DNA from 4 places in the Paenibacillus sp. FSL H3-0286 genome. Region 1 is predicted to be linked to each of the others. Evidence: riboswitches for the same ligand, from Rfam matches in the RefSeq annotation. Region 1 holds a riboswitch; each other region holds the start of a gene.
The links. Region 1 has a riboswitch for cyclic di-AMP ahead of MHB37_RS10795 (KamA family radical SAM protein). Riboswitches for the same ligand answer to the same signal wherever they lie in the genome.

Region 1 (4,213 bases):
AGGCGGGAGTTCCTTGATTCTCCCCAGGATAGTTTGGTTTGCCCATGTGTGGTATTTAAACATTTCTACTGGATAATTTGTCATTCGTACATTCTCCTTTTGAATGGTCATGGATTTGTTTTTTGTTACTGTAGTTAATATAAAAGAAGAAGTATGACATCAGACTGTCATACTTCTTCATAAAGTTTGAGTGTGTTTTGAAGCTGCTCTTTTAAAATACCTCGCAATGCAGGGGGTTCGAGGACTTCGGCGCCGCTGCCAAAACTCAGCAGAATGGACCAAAGCCAACGTGCTTCCAATGGCTTATACACAGGAATTCGCATCGTCATGCTTTTATCGGAATGAAATTCCTTGTCGACTTGATGAAACTGATCCAAAGCTTCTGCCAAAGCCTCAGGGCCTACCCGGATCACTATTTCCTCCACCTGATCTGCCCCGTTTGAACAGCCAGCCTCTTTGGGTAACTCATGTTGCGAATGAAAGGTATCCTGCGTCAGGAACAAATTCAGCATCCGGGAAAGTCGGAACTCCCGATAGTCCTGCCGTGTCCGGCAATAACCATAGATGTACCAGTTGCTATATTTAAAATGAAGCTTTACTGGTTCCATTTCACGGGTTGTACGTTCATTTTTTACACTGATGTAATCAAAACGGACAACATTTCGTTCCGATATAGCCGCACGTAAAAGAGGAAGTGCGTCAGGATCCGTACGCCGGGTTTCAAGATCCACCGCGAGACTAGAGGTCTGTGGCTCCGTTCCAATCGTTTGCAGCCGTTCAATGGTTCCTTGCGTATGCTCATCTTCAAACACGGAAGAAAGACTGTTAAGTACAGTAATCAGAGAAGTGACATCATACGAACGGAGCAGGCTTTTATCCATTTTATATCCGTCCATGATGCCATATCCACCTTTAGTACCCTGATACGATACGACCGGGATGCCAGCGGCACAAATCACATCGATATCCCTATAGATTGTTCGCTGGGAAACCTGAAACTCTTCAGCCAGCTTGGAGGCAGATAAAACTTCGTGGTTCAATAGCTTGTAGATCATAGAAATCAATCGTTCCAATTTCATGTGTGCATTCCCACCCATTAGTCCATTTCGTGTTACAGCGTGATTATATCATAGATTTTTTCGGGCTAATTTTGGGAGGGAGGAGTTTTGTTGTTGGCGATGAAGAAATATCCTATGACAGAGTCGATTAAATCTATTTACAGATTAAATCCGCAGGCTCGCCTGATAAATCATTAACAGAAATAATAGCATCGTTTTTTTTCACAGGTGGGGTCCAATATTGCTCATTCCCAGGCAGGTCATCGAACCATTCGGCGTCCTTTGGACAATCTAGAATCATAAATTTTCCGTATTCCTGATCTCTGGATTGATGGTATTTGAGATAGGCTTTTCCGTTATCAATGGCGAGAATTTCTATTTTTCCTGAGGTGTGGCTCATGGATAAGCGTACTCTTTTGCCAAGTCCTGAGGTTCTGGCTTTGGCTTCTTCTACAATTTGATAGACTTGCTCGAGCGGTAATACGAAATCTCGGTTTCCGGCTACGGGCCGGTTCACAAAGAAGTAGTAGGGTGTAACGCCAGCCCATGAAAGCCGGTCCAGTAGTTCCCCTAAAATAACGGGATCATCGTTGATGCCTTTGAGGATGGGGGTCTGATTTACGACAATTGCCCCTGCGTTGTGGAGAGCTTTAAATGCTTTTTTGGCTTCAGGTGTGATTTCACGAGGATGATTGATGTGCGCCATAACATAGATTCGTTTGTCTTCGGTAGAGTAAGTACGAATCAGCTCCAGCAGCTCTTCGTCTTCAGAGATCCGCATCGGATTAAATACGGGAATTTTGGAACCCAGTCTAATAATCTTAACATGCTCAATGCTTCTTAGATTTTCAATAATGGATCTTAGCTTCGGTGTGGAGAGAATTAAACTGTCCCCGCCCGTAAGAAGTACGTTGTTAATCTCCGGATTATTTGCGATATACTCCAAGCCCGGAGAGACATCAGCCATCGCCTCTTTCACGTCATTTCGGAACAGACGCTTACGGAAACAGTAGCGGCAATAAGCCCCGCAGACCTCGGATACAATCAGTAGTGCAGTGGTTCTATACTTGTGCTGACAACCAGGTACCACATAATTCGTGTCCTCATCGGAGGCGTCCCAGCGCCCATACTCCAGCAGTTCACCTTCGTTAGGAATAACCAGCTTACGGATGGGATCATTTGGATCATCCCAGTTAATTAAAGACAGATAGTAGTCATTTACACGAAAAACAAATTTGTCCGTAATTTCTTTCAGATTCTCTTTTTCCAGCTCAGACAACATAGCTATTTTGTTAATATCCGTGAAGTACTTTACCTTTTGCACGTACATCTCTCCTTTGTCTCGTAGTGTGAGAAATGAGGGAGCCTTAGTGTCAAAGGCCAATCTACTGCCAGCAGGGTCCAAAAAAGCACAAAAAGAGACCCTTAGCAAGGGTCTCTGGTTATGTAAATAACATGAAAAGCAGACCCATCCACTGCTGACGAGGTTAGCTGACGGACTCGGGTAAGATGGTACCCTACATTCTAATGCTCAATGATTCGCCCCAATTAACTGGTTCCCCCGCTTTTCAACTGTAAAAGTTGGAAATTAAGCGTAGATAAAGTATACCCTATCAAGTTTTGAAAAGTCAAAAGAGAATCCTAGATTCACTTTCAATTGCTAGCGCTACTTCCGCCGAGTAGTTTAGGCAACAGCGTTAGCAGCTTCTCCCGGGTTAACGCATCACTAGAGTTCCATTTGCTTCCGTCGAGCAGATAAACATGTCCTTGACGTACTGCCGGGAGATTGTTCCAAAGTGAACTGTCTAGTAATCGTTCCATCGCAGCTCGCGAGTCTTTGCGTTCCGGAATGAGCATGAAGATATGATCTCCGGCGTAGGCAGGCAGTCGTGTTGGATCAACTTCGGCGAACCCTAACTCTTCGTCCAATATGGCCTGGATCTCTTCGGTCGGTTGTAATCCACATGGGGCATAAAGCGCAGTGGAGAATCCGGACATTCCCATAGCATACAGATGATCTCCATGATCATAGACCAAAGCAGAGGCGGTTTCTCCAACTTGGAGGGTTGTCGTGTAAAGCTGCTGCCACATGGCAGCGTTTTTGATTGTGAATGACTCCAGCCATGCTTCGGCTTCGCGCTGTTTACCTAGCCAACTGCCTAGTGTCCGCATTCGTTTGTCGAGAGATGCAAATGAATCAAAGGTGAGTGTCGGAGCGATACCAGAAACTGCTCTGTAGGCTCTTTCATCACTATTTGCCAAAATGATCAAATCTGGGTTTAGGGAAGCGGTCAACTGCGGGTCCAGTGGAAACCCGACGTTGGCGAGCTTCTTAAGCCGATGTTTATAGACGCTGTTCCGGGCGAACGCTTCATCTCCACCGATAGGCTTTACGCCTAACGCGAGAAGGTCGCCAAGTGTTTCGCCATGATAGACAATACGTTTCGCTCGCTCTGGAATCTCCACCTCATGACCCGTCCAATCCTTGACGGTAAGCTTACGACCTTTCTGATGTGCATATTGTCCGGGTGTAACTCCGGTTTTTTGCCGAAAGCGGCGGCTGAAATAGTATTCGTCCGAGAAGCCGACCAGTCTGGCGATTTCCCGCAGTGGTTCAGTCGATTCCTGCAGGAATCGTTTGGAATGATTAATGCGCAGATCCGTCAGGTATTCAAGCGGCTTTTTACCCGTAAGCTGCTGAAAAATCGGTGTATATTGCCAGATTGATATTCCCGCCAGTTCAGCTAACTGCTTCACGGTGATACTCTCTGTATAATGCTCCTGAATGAATGTTATGGTCTTTTCTACGGATTCCGTAGGACTTGGCAGGTGTTTGGAAGGGTAATTATGCTCAAAAAGTAGCAGCAGCAATTCTTGGAATTTTAATTGTCGCTTGAATTGTTGTACATCATCGGTGTTATTCCTGTTCATGAGCAGGTCTTCGACTAGTCGGATTACCTTGGTGAACGGGTGCACAATTAACTCCCGTCTGCCGGAAAGCAGCTCTCCAGAATATCGTTTAGGATGCTCGGTTGTATAGATTGCTGTAAAGGTGATGAGGTAATAATACAACGTCAGCTCCTGGTTGTTCGTACTATAGGAGATTCCAGGAGATAGTAGATAACATTTATCCGTACTTAGTATCACGCTTTGAT
Region 2 (4,213 bases), 3.5 Mb from region 1:
CGGATAAAGAATGCTGCCTTCCAGATGGGCAAAGTTATTCTTAGTGCCTCCTGGAACAAATCCCTGTTCCGCAAGCTCTCTTACTCTTGGCAGCATAGGTACATCGCCTTGACGAATGATCAGGCCCGTGCCGCTCCCTTTAGCCATTTCCGAGGCATGTCCCAGTAGCCCAAATCCGGTAACATCTGTACAAGCATGTACATCATAAGGCTCCATGATTTCAGCCGCTTTTTTATTCAAAGTAGACATTACTGTCGTAAGGCGTGTGGTTTCTTCAGGAGATAGCTGATCCTTTTTAATGGAAGTTGTTAAGATCCCCACACCGATAGGCTTCGTTAGAACCAGCTTGTCTCCCACCTTGGCGCCCGCATTCGTTCTTACTTTGTCAGGATGCACAAGGCCCGTAACGGCCAATCCGAATTTGGGCTCTTTATCGTCGATGGAATGTCCGCCCACAAGAGTAGCTCCTGCTTCCTGTACTTTATCCGCTGCACCGCGCAAAATGTCACCGAGAATGCTTTTATCTAAAACAGAAATAGGGAAGGCCACAATATTAAGCACCGTAAGCGGCTTTCCACCCATCGCATAAATATCGCTTAATGCATTGGCTGCTGCAATTTGACCAAATGAATAGGGATCATCCACGATCGGCGTGAAAAAATCAACAGTTTGCACTAACGCTAATTCATCACTTAAACGGTACACCCCTGCATCATCACTAGTGTCCAGACCTACAAGTAGATCCGGGTTAGGAACAGTTGGTGGCAGACTGCGAATAACCTGCATGAGATCAGCGGGACCGATTTTGCAGCCGCAGCCCCCTTTTGAAGATAATGAAGTCAGTTTTATAGTTTCAGCTTGAGACATCATGACTCAGCTCCTTTAGTATGAATTATCTTAATCTTACACGAGTAGATCGCATTGTACAAAATGCAAGAGTAGCAGATGTGCTGCTTGTTACGCCTTCCTCTATACACTTACCATCACTACTTAGGTCTACCGTTCTTTCCCACGTCGGGTGAGCTATATTTGATGCTGTGGTAGGGTGGGTCATTAAGTGGCGTTCTAGGTACAAAATGCTTGTAAATGTTCAACATCCATCGGTTAGTAAAATAACAAGGCTGGCTCATTCGTAGATTTTACTACTGATAAGCCAGCCTTTAGTTGGATGTCCATTATATTAGGGAAATCCTCCCTAAAAACATCCTATTATTAGGGAAGTTTTCCCTAATCCATGTTCTAGGAGCCATAATCTCCTTCACTTTAGGGAGAATTCCCCTAAAGTTCAACCCAAAAGGACGTCCCATAGCCAGCTCGTGCTCCCTGGCTATGGGACGTCTTTTTTCTCACTTAAACGCTTCGCTTGTGAAGGTCTCCCAATAGATCAGCTAATCTGCTGACTGCCCTGCTGCTTCTCTAAGAAACGCTGAAGAATCGCATTGAATTGCTCCGGCTGGCACAGATTACTTGGATCTAATGCGTTCGGAATAATCGCCAACTGCGCCTGCGGCAGCTGAGACACCATTTCCTTCATACAATTCACTCCAAATTCATTAAAGTCCCCCACAATACATAATGCAGGACGTTTAAAAGCCTTTAAACATCTGGTGTAATCAACATGGCTCGTAGCCAGCCTTTGCCGATATAACTCCCGGGGGCGTTTGTCCAGCAGTCCTCTTCTAATCTCATTGTAGGCCAGACTCCAGCGCTCTCGGTACATCATCCGAATCGAAGGCAACACCAGCTCGCTTGGGAGATAATACATTAGTAAACTGCAATATGCTGCCATAGTTTGTATTTTCCCTACTATTGTTGATCCGTGAGTCCTACAAAAGCTATCCGCGACCACAATTGCTTTTACACGCTCAGGATATTGTTTGGCAATATGCTGAACGACTAAGCCACCATAGGCGATTCCTACAAAAACTGCTTCACGGATACCTAGGTCATTCAACAGCATAATCAGATCCAGACATTGCGTCTCAATAATCTCATGTGGGGCCTCCAGCAGTTTACCAGACTTGCCATTCCCCCGTAAATCGCACAAAATCACTTTATATTTATCGGAAAAATACTCCAGCTGTGGTTTGAACATACTGTGTGTTAATCCATGTCCATGGATAAACACAACCGGAGTGCCAGTTCCATTGATTTCATAATAGAGCGAAGTTCCGTTCAGTTTAGCGATAGGCAAAGGTAACACCTCTTTCATAATAAATTCTACGACTATATCTGCTTAAAAACGCAGCAAAAAACCACAGAGGGATTCTCTGTGGCTATTCATCACTAAACACGCCATTCATCCTCTCTCCATACGCTTACGAGGTTAGCTGTCGGATTCGGGCAGTGAGAGTTGCCCTACCTGCAGGGATGCATATTATGCACCCGGAACAGGATTCACCCCATAACCAGTGCCGACTCTCACATCGGCTGCCAGTTGTTGGTTCCCCCGCTTTCCAGAAACGGAAATTAAGCGGATTGCTTATGTAATTGTAAATTTAAGATAATTCTCAGTTCTGAGATGAATCATACTCTTGTAAGGTTTTCTTGTAAAGGAGGGCTCTGGTCAAAATAATGTTGAAAGCAATGCTTTTCATTTCATATTAAGCATACTCTTCATTTTCTCTTTCTTTTGCTCTTGTTTACTCGTTTTCTTAAGAAAAACAGCTCTGAAGCAAGCGAAAAAGGGGGTGATTCACCAGTACTTTCCTATTTAATAAGAAACGACAATCTTCAATACCAATATTGGGCCAGTTTCTGTACCTTGGGGTGTTCGTCGTTTCTATGTCCCCGATCCGTTTGGCAAGCTTGTTAATATTATTTCACATGAACAGCACGAATGATTTCATAAAAAAGAAAAAAGCTAAGCAGAATCAGAGATCTCCCCCTGTCCACTTAGCTTCCTTTTACAATACTATGGCTACAAAAGATCGGCGTTTTTCAATGCATGCTCCCAGCTTGGAAAAAAGAACAGCGCACTTCTCATAAGCTCTGGGTCGCTTTGCTTCACTTGTTTTTTACTGATCGAGCTTCCGTCGCTTTGCAGCTTTTTGATGCGACTTAATACTTCATCAGCCTCCAAAGGAATTTCCATTGAAACACTCCTTTCTCAGTGACCTGTTTCCCTTCATTTTCTCCATAATATGTTTATTTATTCCGTACTCTTAATTTCCCCAGATTAAACCATCTGATAGATGGGTTGTTCAGCAATGAACCGGGTAGGAAGCATGGGATATTTGTCTGCTAAGATTTCAGCTAAATATTTCATCCCCGGTGCTTCACTCTCCGCATGACCTAACATGATGAGCGCTTTAGATCTGCCTTGGTGCCCTGCATCCCGCACATATTCCGGAGTCTCCCACTCTGGTCCCTCTCCAGCGATAATTAAATCAAGATTGTGATCATTAAAAAGCGGAATAGCCATCATCCCGCCTCCTCTGTAACCTACTAATATCCCTACGCGTTTGCAGGACAGAGACAGGTCACCAGCAGCGCGTACATAAGAGATGCCTAGCTTACTTTTAATATACTGAGCAGCTTCCATTACAGTCATAGCAGGAATAGTGAGAATCGTAGCAGCCGCTTGCTGCTCTTCCACATAGTCTGACCAATCCAGCTCTCGCAGCAAGCCCATCATAATCCCATCCGGCTCTTGCCGATGCCAATAATCATGATAACGAAAAATAGCTATTGGGGAATGTTCGATCAGACTTTTTTTCGCATGATAAACCGGATCACCTTCTAACCACTCGCTCGCTGCATGATGGCTATAAAATACACCTTCATGCGTGATCAGCAAATTGGCTCCTAACGCTATTGCTTGCTCCACAATATTTTGTGTGGCAGAGAAGGCCGTAATAATCCCTGTGACTTCAGTTTCCGGTTCCCCTGGGTTCAGAATATCCACAGTCCCTTCTACCTGTTCCACAGTTCCCATTAAATCTTTCAAAATCGCTCTAATCGTGAGGCTCACTATCATCATCCCTCGAATCGAAATCTAATAAATCTTTCTGCCTTTAAGATCCTCAATTCCGCTCTTGCGGTAAAAATACGTATTGATCCGATCTCTCCATTCCTGCGCATGCTCTGCTTGCTCTTCAAGACGTTGCTTCACTTGCACATACAATCCACTCTCCATGCTGCCTTCAAGTGATTCCCATGTTGCTAGAAGCTGTGCAGCCTGCTCTGCCCCCTCGAAATGAGTATCGTAGAT
Region 3 (4,213 bases), 1.9 Mb from region 1:
TACCGTAAGGTCAAATATTCTGCAATCGGGCCGAGCACAATGACTGGCAGAAACGTCAGAGCCCCGATAATTACAACGGTACCAATCAGAATTCCGGTGAACAGACCATTGTCTGTGCGGAATGTGCCAATCGTCTCAGGAACTGGCTTCTTCTGGATCAGTGAGCCTGCAACTGCCAGCATCGCGATTATAGAGACATAACGGCCAAGCAGCATTACGATCCCGGTTGTAACATTCCAAAAGGTGGTGTTGTCCGCAAGCCCTTCAAATCCTGAACCATTGTTCGCGGCAGAAGAGACATATTCATATAACACTTGGCTAAGTCCATGGAATCCGGGATTCGTGATGGCACCGTTGCCCAAGTCCGTTAAGAACGCACCTGCTGTTGGTACAAGGATAATGAACGGATGCACAAGGATAGCAATCGCAATTAGCTTCATCTCCTTGGCTTCTATCTTTCGCCCGAGAAACTCTGGTGTTCTGCCAACCATTAGTCCACATAAGAAGACACCCATGATGGCATACATCAGCATATTGATTAGTCCGACACCTTTTCCCCCGAAGACGTTGTTGAGCATCATTAGGGCCAGAGGGGTAATGCCACCCAGCGGTGTCAGCGTATCATGCATATTGTTAACACTACCTGTCGTAGCTGCCGTTGTTACCGAAGTGAACAGCGAAGATTGCGGGATACCAAAACGTACCTCTTTACCTTCCATGCTGCCTTGCGAAGACTCGATCCCCAGCGCATTGATAGCTGGATTGCCTTTGGTTTCCGCATAATAATTCAATCCCAGCAGTAGTACGAACAAGGTCATCATTGCTGTGAAAATCACCCAGCCCTGACGTTTGTTCTTAGCGAACAATCCGTACATATATGGCAGAGAGGCTGGCAGCATCCACATAGAGAGAATCTCCAGAACGTTCGTAAGTGGATTAGGGTTCTCAAAAGGATGCGCTGAATTGGCTCCGAAGAAGCCGCCACCATTCGTACCTAAGTGTTTAATTGATTCCAAAGAAGCGACTGGACCGATAGCGATTTGTTGCGTCTGCCCTTCGAGTGTAGTGACCTCAAGCGATGGCTTGAGCGTTTGTGGCACATGCAATCCTACCAGCACCAATGAAACTAGCAGAGCTAATGGAATGAATACACGAATATGTGCTTTTACGAAGTCCTCGAAAAAGTTCCCGACTGATTTCTGTCCTGTAATCCCTCTGACAAAAGCAACCGCAACAGAAAATCCGCTCGCTGCAGACGTGAACATCATCATCGTGATGACTGCCATTTGTGAAAAATACGATAGTCCCGTCTCCCCGCTATAATGCTGCAGGTTCGTATTGGTCATAAAGCTGATCACCGTATTGAATGAAAGCGTCTGTTCCATATCGGCAATTCCATTCGGGTTCAGCGGCAATCCCCGCTGTAATCTTAGAAAAATATAACTGAAAGCAACCAGTACGATATTAGTTAAAACAAAGCTGAGTGCATACTTCTTCCAGGACATTCCGTCCCGTTTTTTCAGGCCGATCAGCTTATAAATACCTTTCTCTGTGCCTGCAAACCAGCGATCCGTACGATTCGGTTCGTTAGAAAATACATGATATAAATACGTTCCCATCGGCTTGACCAGCAAGATGAGAATTACAATTACGACGACTATTTGCAAAATGCCCATGAATGCCCCTCCTTAAAATTTCTCAGGATGAATCAACGCGTAAACCAGATATATAAACAACAGTAGGGTAACAGCGATTACTAGAATCACAGCTTATCCCTCCCCGTATCCTCAACTACACCTGCGCACCAGCGCATAAAGCCATAAAATAACCCGTAAATTACAGCTAACGAAGCCACCATATACAGATCCATCATATCTTCCGCACTCCTTCCATTATCCTTGATGAGGTGATCTATCGATTAGAAAATCAGCATCACCACTATGGGAATAGATTACATAGCTCGCACCAAGTCTTTTATAGACCAATCTAGGATTTATTGAACTTGTAATCACAAAAATCGGCTGTGTCGTCCAGGTACGGCACATCTGAATATAGCGGCAGCAAAGCGGAAAGCTGCTCTCAAACAGATATACCCTGCCTACCGGGAACGATGGGCGAAACCAAGTGCTCTGATGGCGGGTATCCACTAGAATAACCTGCTCAATCCCGAGCTCCTCAAGTAAAGCTTTCTCAGCCACATTGTTGGTTAATCCCGCCATCTTAATACCCCTGAACTTCAGAAGTTTAATGAAATGTTCTCCCGCCTTTGTAGGCGCACATACAAGCACATATTCATTCTGATCCGTCATCTTTTTTTCTCCTCCTGCTCATTTACAACAAGGAGGCAACGAAAATCTCCGAAAGGATGTTGACCTATCGTCATTTTCGGGCACAACCTAAAGCTCGGTTGTGTCACGTCATTAGACGCTGCCTTACAAATACCGCTAATGATGAATTTAGCGACCTCTTAGGGGAGGCCTCCATAAATGCTTTGCTTCTAAGAGCACAGCAAAAAGCCACAAAGGATCTCCTCTGTGGCTCGCTAGCGGTCACATTGCACTCATCCTCTCTCCATACGCTTACGAGGTTAGCTGTCGGATTCGGGCGGTGAGAGTCGCCCTACCTGTATAGATGCGAGCTCACTCACACCCTCTACAGGATTCACCCCATAATCGGCTTCCGACTCTCACATCGGCTGCCGATTGTTGGTTCCCCCGCTTTCCTTACCGGAAATTAAGCGGATCAAATATTCGATTGTCGTTGAAACAGGAGTAATCATACTCTTATGCACGAAGACTTGTAAAACCTGAATGATGCCAAAATAATGCAAATTAAAAACTATTTTCCCATTAGATAGCGCTTACTTGATATCTAATCTCTCTATATCTCTTGTTTACTCGAGTTTGGAGCGTTTAATCGCTATCTATAACCCATGTGATTTTATTCACCTTTTTAGAGCGAAAATACTGCAAATTCCCATTATAGGTAGAAACGCAAGAAGCTGAGGCTGAGCGAGAAAGAGGCGCGATAACACGCCATAAATACCTATTTACCTCGTTTTTCAGTCGTAGTCGGCAGGATATGGTTAAAATTGCTCTAAAAGAACATTTTCCGTTTTTTACAGAAAATCTTGAAAAGAGTATGATTCGGGTTGAATCTAATTCATGAAAAACAATCAACGCTGAGTTCCTGCATTCGCAGGGAACGGGGGAACCATCAGGCCACCTGGCCTACTTGGGGTGAATCCAAAGGAGACTGCATAAGTCTCAATAGGTAGGGCGACTCTCACCGTCCGAATCCGACAGCTAACCTCGTAAGCGTAAAGAGAGAGACCCTTGATCCGCCACGCTTTGGCCCAGGTATATCTGCCTGTAATCCAAAACCGCAGCAGAGGTCCTCCTCTTGCTGCGGTTTTTGCGTTACCTGAGCTTATTAGGTGATAGCACGCTGGATGGGGTGAATGTTTTGAAGCACTATTATTTAGGGATACATCAAGGGCTGCTTGAGCCGATAAGTCTAAATTACGTTTGTTTCGGGGCCTTGTGGTTCGAAGAACATAATCACAGGTACATTGTAGGCTATGCATTTGGCCAGAACCAGATCCAAGCCCTTCGCCAGTTCAGCACACCTTCTTCTTGTAAAGACTGTTTAGACTCTAAGATTGTATATGAGATATATAAAAAAATTCGAGAACAACAGCAGCAGCAGGATTGGTCATCACACCAAAAACTCCCGTGGTTTACAGCCTTCAAGGAGCCTTGGAAAGATGTAAGCGCCGGTTGGTATGTCTTGAGATCCCGCAGCACCTTTCCCTTACATCTATCTGTTATACGGAAAGAGAAGTTCCGACTATGGCTAGAGCATACCGCAGTCTGTGAGAATAAAATGGAAATGCTCGCTTGTGTAGAAAAGGCTAGTGTCACTCATCATGTAGACTTAAAGCTTTTGGAAATCTAAGGAGGAACCCTACTATGGACCAGCGCAGACTATCCCGCATTGAAGTATTTGTATTGGATGAACCCGAGCCTATCCACTATGGAATGGAAGGGGCTGAAGGCTGCCGTTATGGTATTCTAAAACTCACCTGTAAGGGAGGTTGCAGCTGGGGGGCTTGTCTGATCTCTGCCAACACCAAAAATTTCGATCTCATTAAATGGAGTTCTTTTTTACGGGCTATCTGTCATTGCCGTCTTGAGGAAGCGCTGGATAAGGT
Region 4 (4,213 bases), 2.4 Mb from region 1:
GCCCTGACCTACTTCAGCAAATGGTATGGCCCTTATCCCTACTCTACGCTGTCTATAATCGTCCCACCTAAGGAGGGAAACGGCGCGGGAGGAATGGAATATCCTACCCTTATTACAGCCTTTGGGGCCGCGGATTCTTCTCCAGATACCTCACTTGAAAGAACCGTCATTCATGAGATCGGCCATCAATACTTCTACGGTATGGTAGCCAGCAATGAATTCGAGGAGGCCTGGCTGGATGAAAGCTTTACTTCCTATGCCGAAGACAGACTTATGGAACAAGAATACGGTATCAAGTCTAATTTGCCTTTACAGGCCAGCCTGGTGACTATACCTGAGCCGTTAAATCTGGAAACGTGGAAATATGCAGGGGCGGATTCCTATAGCCGAAATGTTTATATCCGCGGCAAGCTTGTACTTAAAGATATCGAACGCCAGGTAGGTACCAAAGCAATGAACAGCATCATGTCCTCCTACGCTCGTAAGTTCCGTTTCCAGCATCCCGCTACGTCAGATTTTCAGAAAGTCGTTGAGAAGGTAACCAAAAAATCATGGCAGGCATATTTCAATGATTACATTTATGGTGATGGTGCGCCTGACTTCTCAGTAGATACGATTACTTTTAAAAAAAATAACAGCGGCGATGCTCAAAGCTACGAATCATTAGTGAAGATTTCAAACAAAGGGACCCATTACGTTGATGTTCCTGTGAAATTCACATTCGCCGACAGCTCTTCGGTGCAGCGGGTCTGGAACGGTGAAGGAGCAGAGACTACGTTTCAATTGTTAAGCGATAAGCCTCTTCTCTCTGCTGAGATTGACCCTGAGCATTCCATCTTATTGGAGAGCAAACATTTAAACAACTTTAGGCTGGCGGAAATAGAGCCCAAGACGCTCTCTCGCTGGACGTTAAGTGTAACTAAACTACTTGAAACCGTGCTCGGAACTCTTGTCTGGTGAGGTGAATGATTGTGAGAACATCGATAACCCGCGGCTGGCAAAGCATGAAGGAGCAATTTTATATTTTAATTCTGCTCTTCATCTACCGACTGCTCTGGGGCTACTTTATGTATGGTTTCATCCGATCTGCTATTATTCCAATTCTACTGCGCTATCCAGATAAAGACGCCGGCGGCAGCGGTATGGGCAGACTGTTGTATTATATCGAGGGACAGTTCAGCTTGAATACTGACCCTGCGATACGCACTTGGTTATGGATGCTTCTAGGACTTGTTGTCTTGCGACTTCTGCTTTCTCCTTTCATAAGGGCAGGATTGCTGCATGAGCTGCACCAGGAGCGAAAGGGCGAGCGCGGGCTGTTCTTTTTCCCCGGCATGAAGATCTATGGACTACCTGTCTTAGTCTTTAGCCTAATCGAATGGGTGCTGACCCTGCTGCCGCTTTACTGGCTTGCTCCAAAAATGTACGGGCTGTTCTTATCCTCTTTGTTTAACTACACTTTGTTACTTCATTTAGTACCATACGTATTGGCATGGCTTATATATATTTTTATCGTGCACCTGTTTCTTCTATATATGCAGTTTGGTTACACCGGCGGTACAGGAATGTTCTCCTCACTGTTCATCTGCTTGCGGTCACTGATTCCTGCTATAGGTGTTTCCATTGTACTTGGTGCGGGAGGCTTGCTCTTACTGCTAGTGTGCGGACTGACGGGTCTGTTCTGTCCCGGCCTGCCGGCACTTATAATACGGCAAATCTCACCACTACCTTCTACGCTCTTAAAAATGTGGGGAATCTCTGCACAATATCATCTATGGTGTAGCAAAGCATTTCCACAATAAATTAACCTTATTTGACATAATAAAAAGGTCCCAATTCCTGTATTCAGGAGCTGGGACTTTTTCTCATTACGGATAACTTAAGAGTATTTGCAAAATCATAAAAGCTCTGTTACAATAAGTCCTGTGCTATTAGTAACAATTTTGTAATCAATTGAAACGATTCCTACATAACTAAATGTATTTATCGTAAGTGTAACTGTCGAAACGTCATTCTCTTGGTGCTTAACACGCCTAATTCCTTTGCACCGGGAAGTGGGGGAACCATATTTTGGGTGAATTGATCTCGCTTTACAGGGATCATAGGGAATCTTCTACCGAACCCTTAAGCTAACCTCGCAGGCCTTGGAAGGAGTACATCTTTTGAAAAGACATAATTTAAGAAAAAAATGCGTCGCTGCGGCGCTAGGACTTGTAATGGCATTATCTATTGGTGGAGGAAGCGCCTTTGCCGACTCTAAGATGGACACTGTAATCTCAAAGACTATTGGAGTTGCCTATAAAACCGGAGGTACAAGCACTGCCGGATTTGATTGCTCTGGATTTACAAAATATGTATTCAAGAATGTGGGTCTTACTTTACCTCGTACATCAAAAGCTCAATATAGCGTTGGAACTGCTGTATCCAAAAGCAATCTGCGTTCTGGTGATCTAGTGTTCTTTAACACACTTGGCAATGGAGTATCCCATGTCGGCATTTATGTTGGAAACGGAAAATTCGCACAATCGTCCTCTTCGCGTGGAGTGACCATCACTTCACTCAGTCAGGCCTACTGGGCCAATCGTTATGTTGGCGCTAAAAGAGTAATGAGTACTTCAGCTTATCAAGCTGTAGCCTTCGATTGAAACCTTCCTCACAACTATAACCTCATAATTACAACTATATGAACCTGAATCTGATTATTCCCGTAATCAAATTCGGGTTTTTCTTTTTTCCATAATATATTTTTACACTAATAGAGCCCAATTGAAACATGTTTATTTGATAAAAATTGCAATTATATTAAAAATTAGGTCATTATTAACGCTTACATATGCCTTTCTACCGTAAAAATGCCAATTTTTCTGCATTAATATGTTAAAAACGATTGCCAAGCGGCTTTCTGTTTGTTACAATTAGCGCAGTGAGATTTTAGTAACATTTTTGTAATCATTAAGTTGTTATTTACAAAGGTTTTGTCATGTATTGATTACAAGCTAATCCTAATCAACAGTATGAGCCGAGTTTCCTAACTATTAGGAAAACGGGGGAACCAACTTTGGGTGAATTGACCTCCATTATATAGAGGGGTCATAGGGGACCTTCAACCGAACCCTTAAGCTAACCTCGTAGGCATTTGGAAGGGGTATACACTTTTGAAGAAGAAGTTAGCAGCAGCAGTACTAAGCTTTTCCATCATCCTCACCATCGGAGCAGGAAGCGCTTTCGCAGATTCCAAAATGGATAAAGTGATTGACAAGGCCATCGGTACTAAATACGTATCCGGCGGTATATCCACTAACGGATTTGATTGCTCCGGATTTACAATGTATGTGTTTGATAAGATTGGCATTAACCTTCCACACCAATCAGGTTCCCAATATCAAATGGGCACAGCAATCTCCCGTGATGATATAAGAGCCGGAGATCTTGTATTCTTCAATACAAGTGGCAAAGGTGTCTCCCATGTCGGCATTTATGTCGGTGAAGGTAAGTTCGCACACGCTTCTACCTCACGCGGTGTTACGATTAGCTCTCTGAGTGATAGCTACTACGTGAAACGCTACGTTGGTGCCAAGCGCATTATGAGCACAGACGCTTATCAATCGGTTGCTGCTGAATCGGAAGACAATGATGATGTGCAATAAGTAACGTACATAGGCTCTTTTCCAAGGTAACTCTTGGAGGAGAGCTTGTTTTTTTGTCTTATTACTTATTTACCCCTCTCATAATTTGTAAAACATTCCTCTCATATAAAGTTTCTGAGTCGAACCTCCCCCATTTTGTATATAATTAGTAATATAGCAATGTCCTCGTGAAAGGAGATCGTTGACTTTATGATAAATCCCTCGGTAACTTTTCATGTTGTTCCTATGGAGGCAATTCACGGAGAAGCTATTTGTAAGTGGAGCTATACGCCCCCATATAATATTTATGGCTGGATGCCGTGGGAGCAGATGCAGGCTCTTGGCATCGAGTTTGGTGATCCGCAGCTCCGGGAGGAACAATATATCTCCATATTAAATGAACAAGAGGTTTTGTGCGGATTCGCACAGTTGTTCCCGATGGAAGGAGTCGTCCGTTTAGGAGTTGGGATGCGCCCCGATCTATGCGGCCATGGTTTAGGCAAACTATTCGTAGATGCCATCGTCCAGACAGCCTTGAGTCGTTATCCTGATCGAGAGATAGATCTAGAAGTCCTGACCTGGAACCA

Region 2: linked by a shared signal. The riboswitch ahead of MHB37_RS27040 (alpha/beta fold hydrolase) and the one ahead of MHB37_RS10795 (KamA family radical SAM protein) in region 1 are both predicted to bind cyclic di-AMP.
Region 3: linked by a shared signal. The riboswitch ahead of MHB37_RS02665 (hypothetical protein) and the one ahead of MHB37_RS10795 (KamA family radical SAM protein) in region 1 are both predicted to bind cyclic di-AMP.
Region 4: linked by a shared signal. The riboswitch ahead of MHB37_RS00545 (C40 family peptidase) and the one ahead of MHB37_RS10795 (KamA family radical SAM protein) in region 1 are both predicted to bind cyclic di-AMP.

The regions. Positions count from the first base shown of each region.
Region 1 is NZ_CP150285.1:2,518,589-2,522,801, forward strand. It holds gene MHB37_RS10785 (DinB family protein) at 1-84, opposite strand, end outside; gene MHB37_RS10790 (helix-turn-helix transcriptional regulator) at 168-1,079, opposite strand; gene MHB37_RS10795 (KamA family radical SAM protein) at 1,213-2,388, opposite strand; cyclic di-AMP (ydaO/yuaA leader) riboswitch at 2,522-2,663, opposite strand; gene MHB37_RS10800 (helix-turn-helix domain-containing protein) at 2,712-4,213, opposite strand, start outside.
Region 2 is NZ_CP150285.1:6,068,360-6,072,572, forward strand. It holds gene selD (selenide, water dikinase SelD) at 1-870, opposite strand, end outside; gene MHB37_RS27040 (alpha/beta fold hydrolase) at 1,385-2,194, opposite strand; cyclic di-AMP (ydaO/yuaA leader) riboswitch at 2,300-2,486, opposite strand; partial or broken gene MHB37_RS27045 (glyoxalase) at 2,733-2,843, shown strand; gene MHB37_RS27050 (hypothetical protein) at 2,921-3,094, opposite strand; gene MHB37_RS27055 (Nif3-like dinuclear metal center hexameric protein) at 3,179-3,973, opposite strand; gene MHB37_RS27060 (alpha-glucuronidase family glycosyl hydrolase) at 3,998-4,213, opposite strand, start outside.
Region 3 is NZ_CP150285.1:602,246-606,458, reverse strand. It holds gene kdpA (potassium-transporting ATPase subunit KdpA) at 1-1,676, opposite strand, end outside; gene kdpF (K(+)-transporting ATPase subunit F) at 1,689-1,766, opposite strand; gene MHB37_RS02665 (hypothetical protein) at 1,893-2,309, opposite strand; cyclic di-AMP (ydaO/yuaA leader) riboswitch at 2,561-2,750, opposite strand; cyclic di-AMP (ydaO/yuaA leader) riboswitch at 3,170-3,334, shown strand; gene MHB37_RS02660 (hypothetical protein) at 3,403-3,957, shown strand; gene MHB37_RS02655 (hypothetical protein) at 3,972-4,213, shown strand, end outside.
Region 4 is NZ_CP150285.1:112,848-117,060, reverse strand. It holds gene MHB37_RS00555 (M1 family metallopeptidase) at 1-960, shown strand, start outside; gene MHB37_RS00550 (hypothetical protein) at 972-1,802, shown strand; cyclic di-AMP (ydaO/yuaA leader) riboswitch at 2,021-2,159, shown strand; gene MHB37_RS00545 (C40 family peptidase) at 2,217-2,645, shown strand; cyclic di-AMP (ydaO/yuaA leader) riboswitch at 3,008-3,150, shown strand; gene MHB37_RS00540 (C40 family peptidase) at 3,156-3,647, shown strand; gene MHB37_RS00535 (GNAT family N-acetyltransferase) at 3,837-4,213, shown strand, end outside.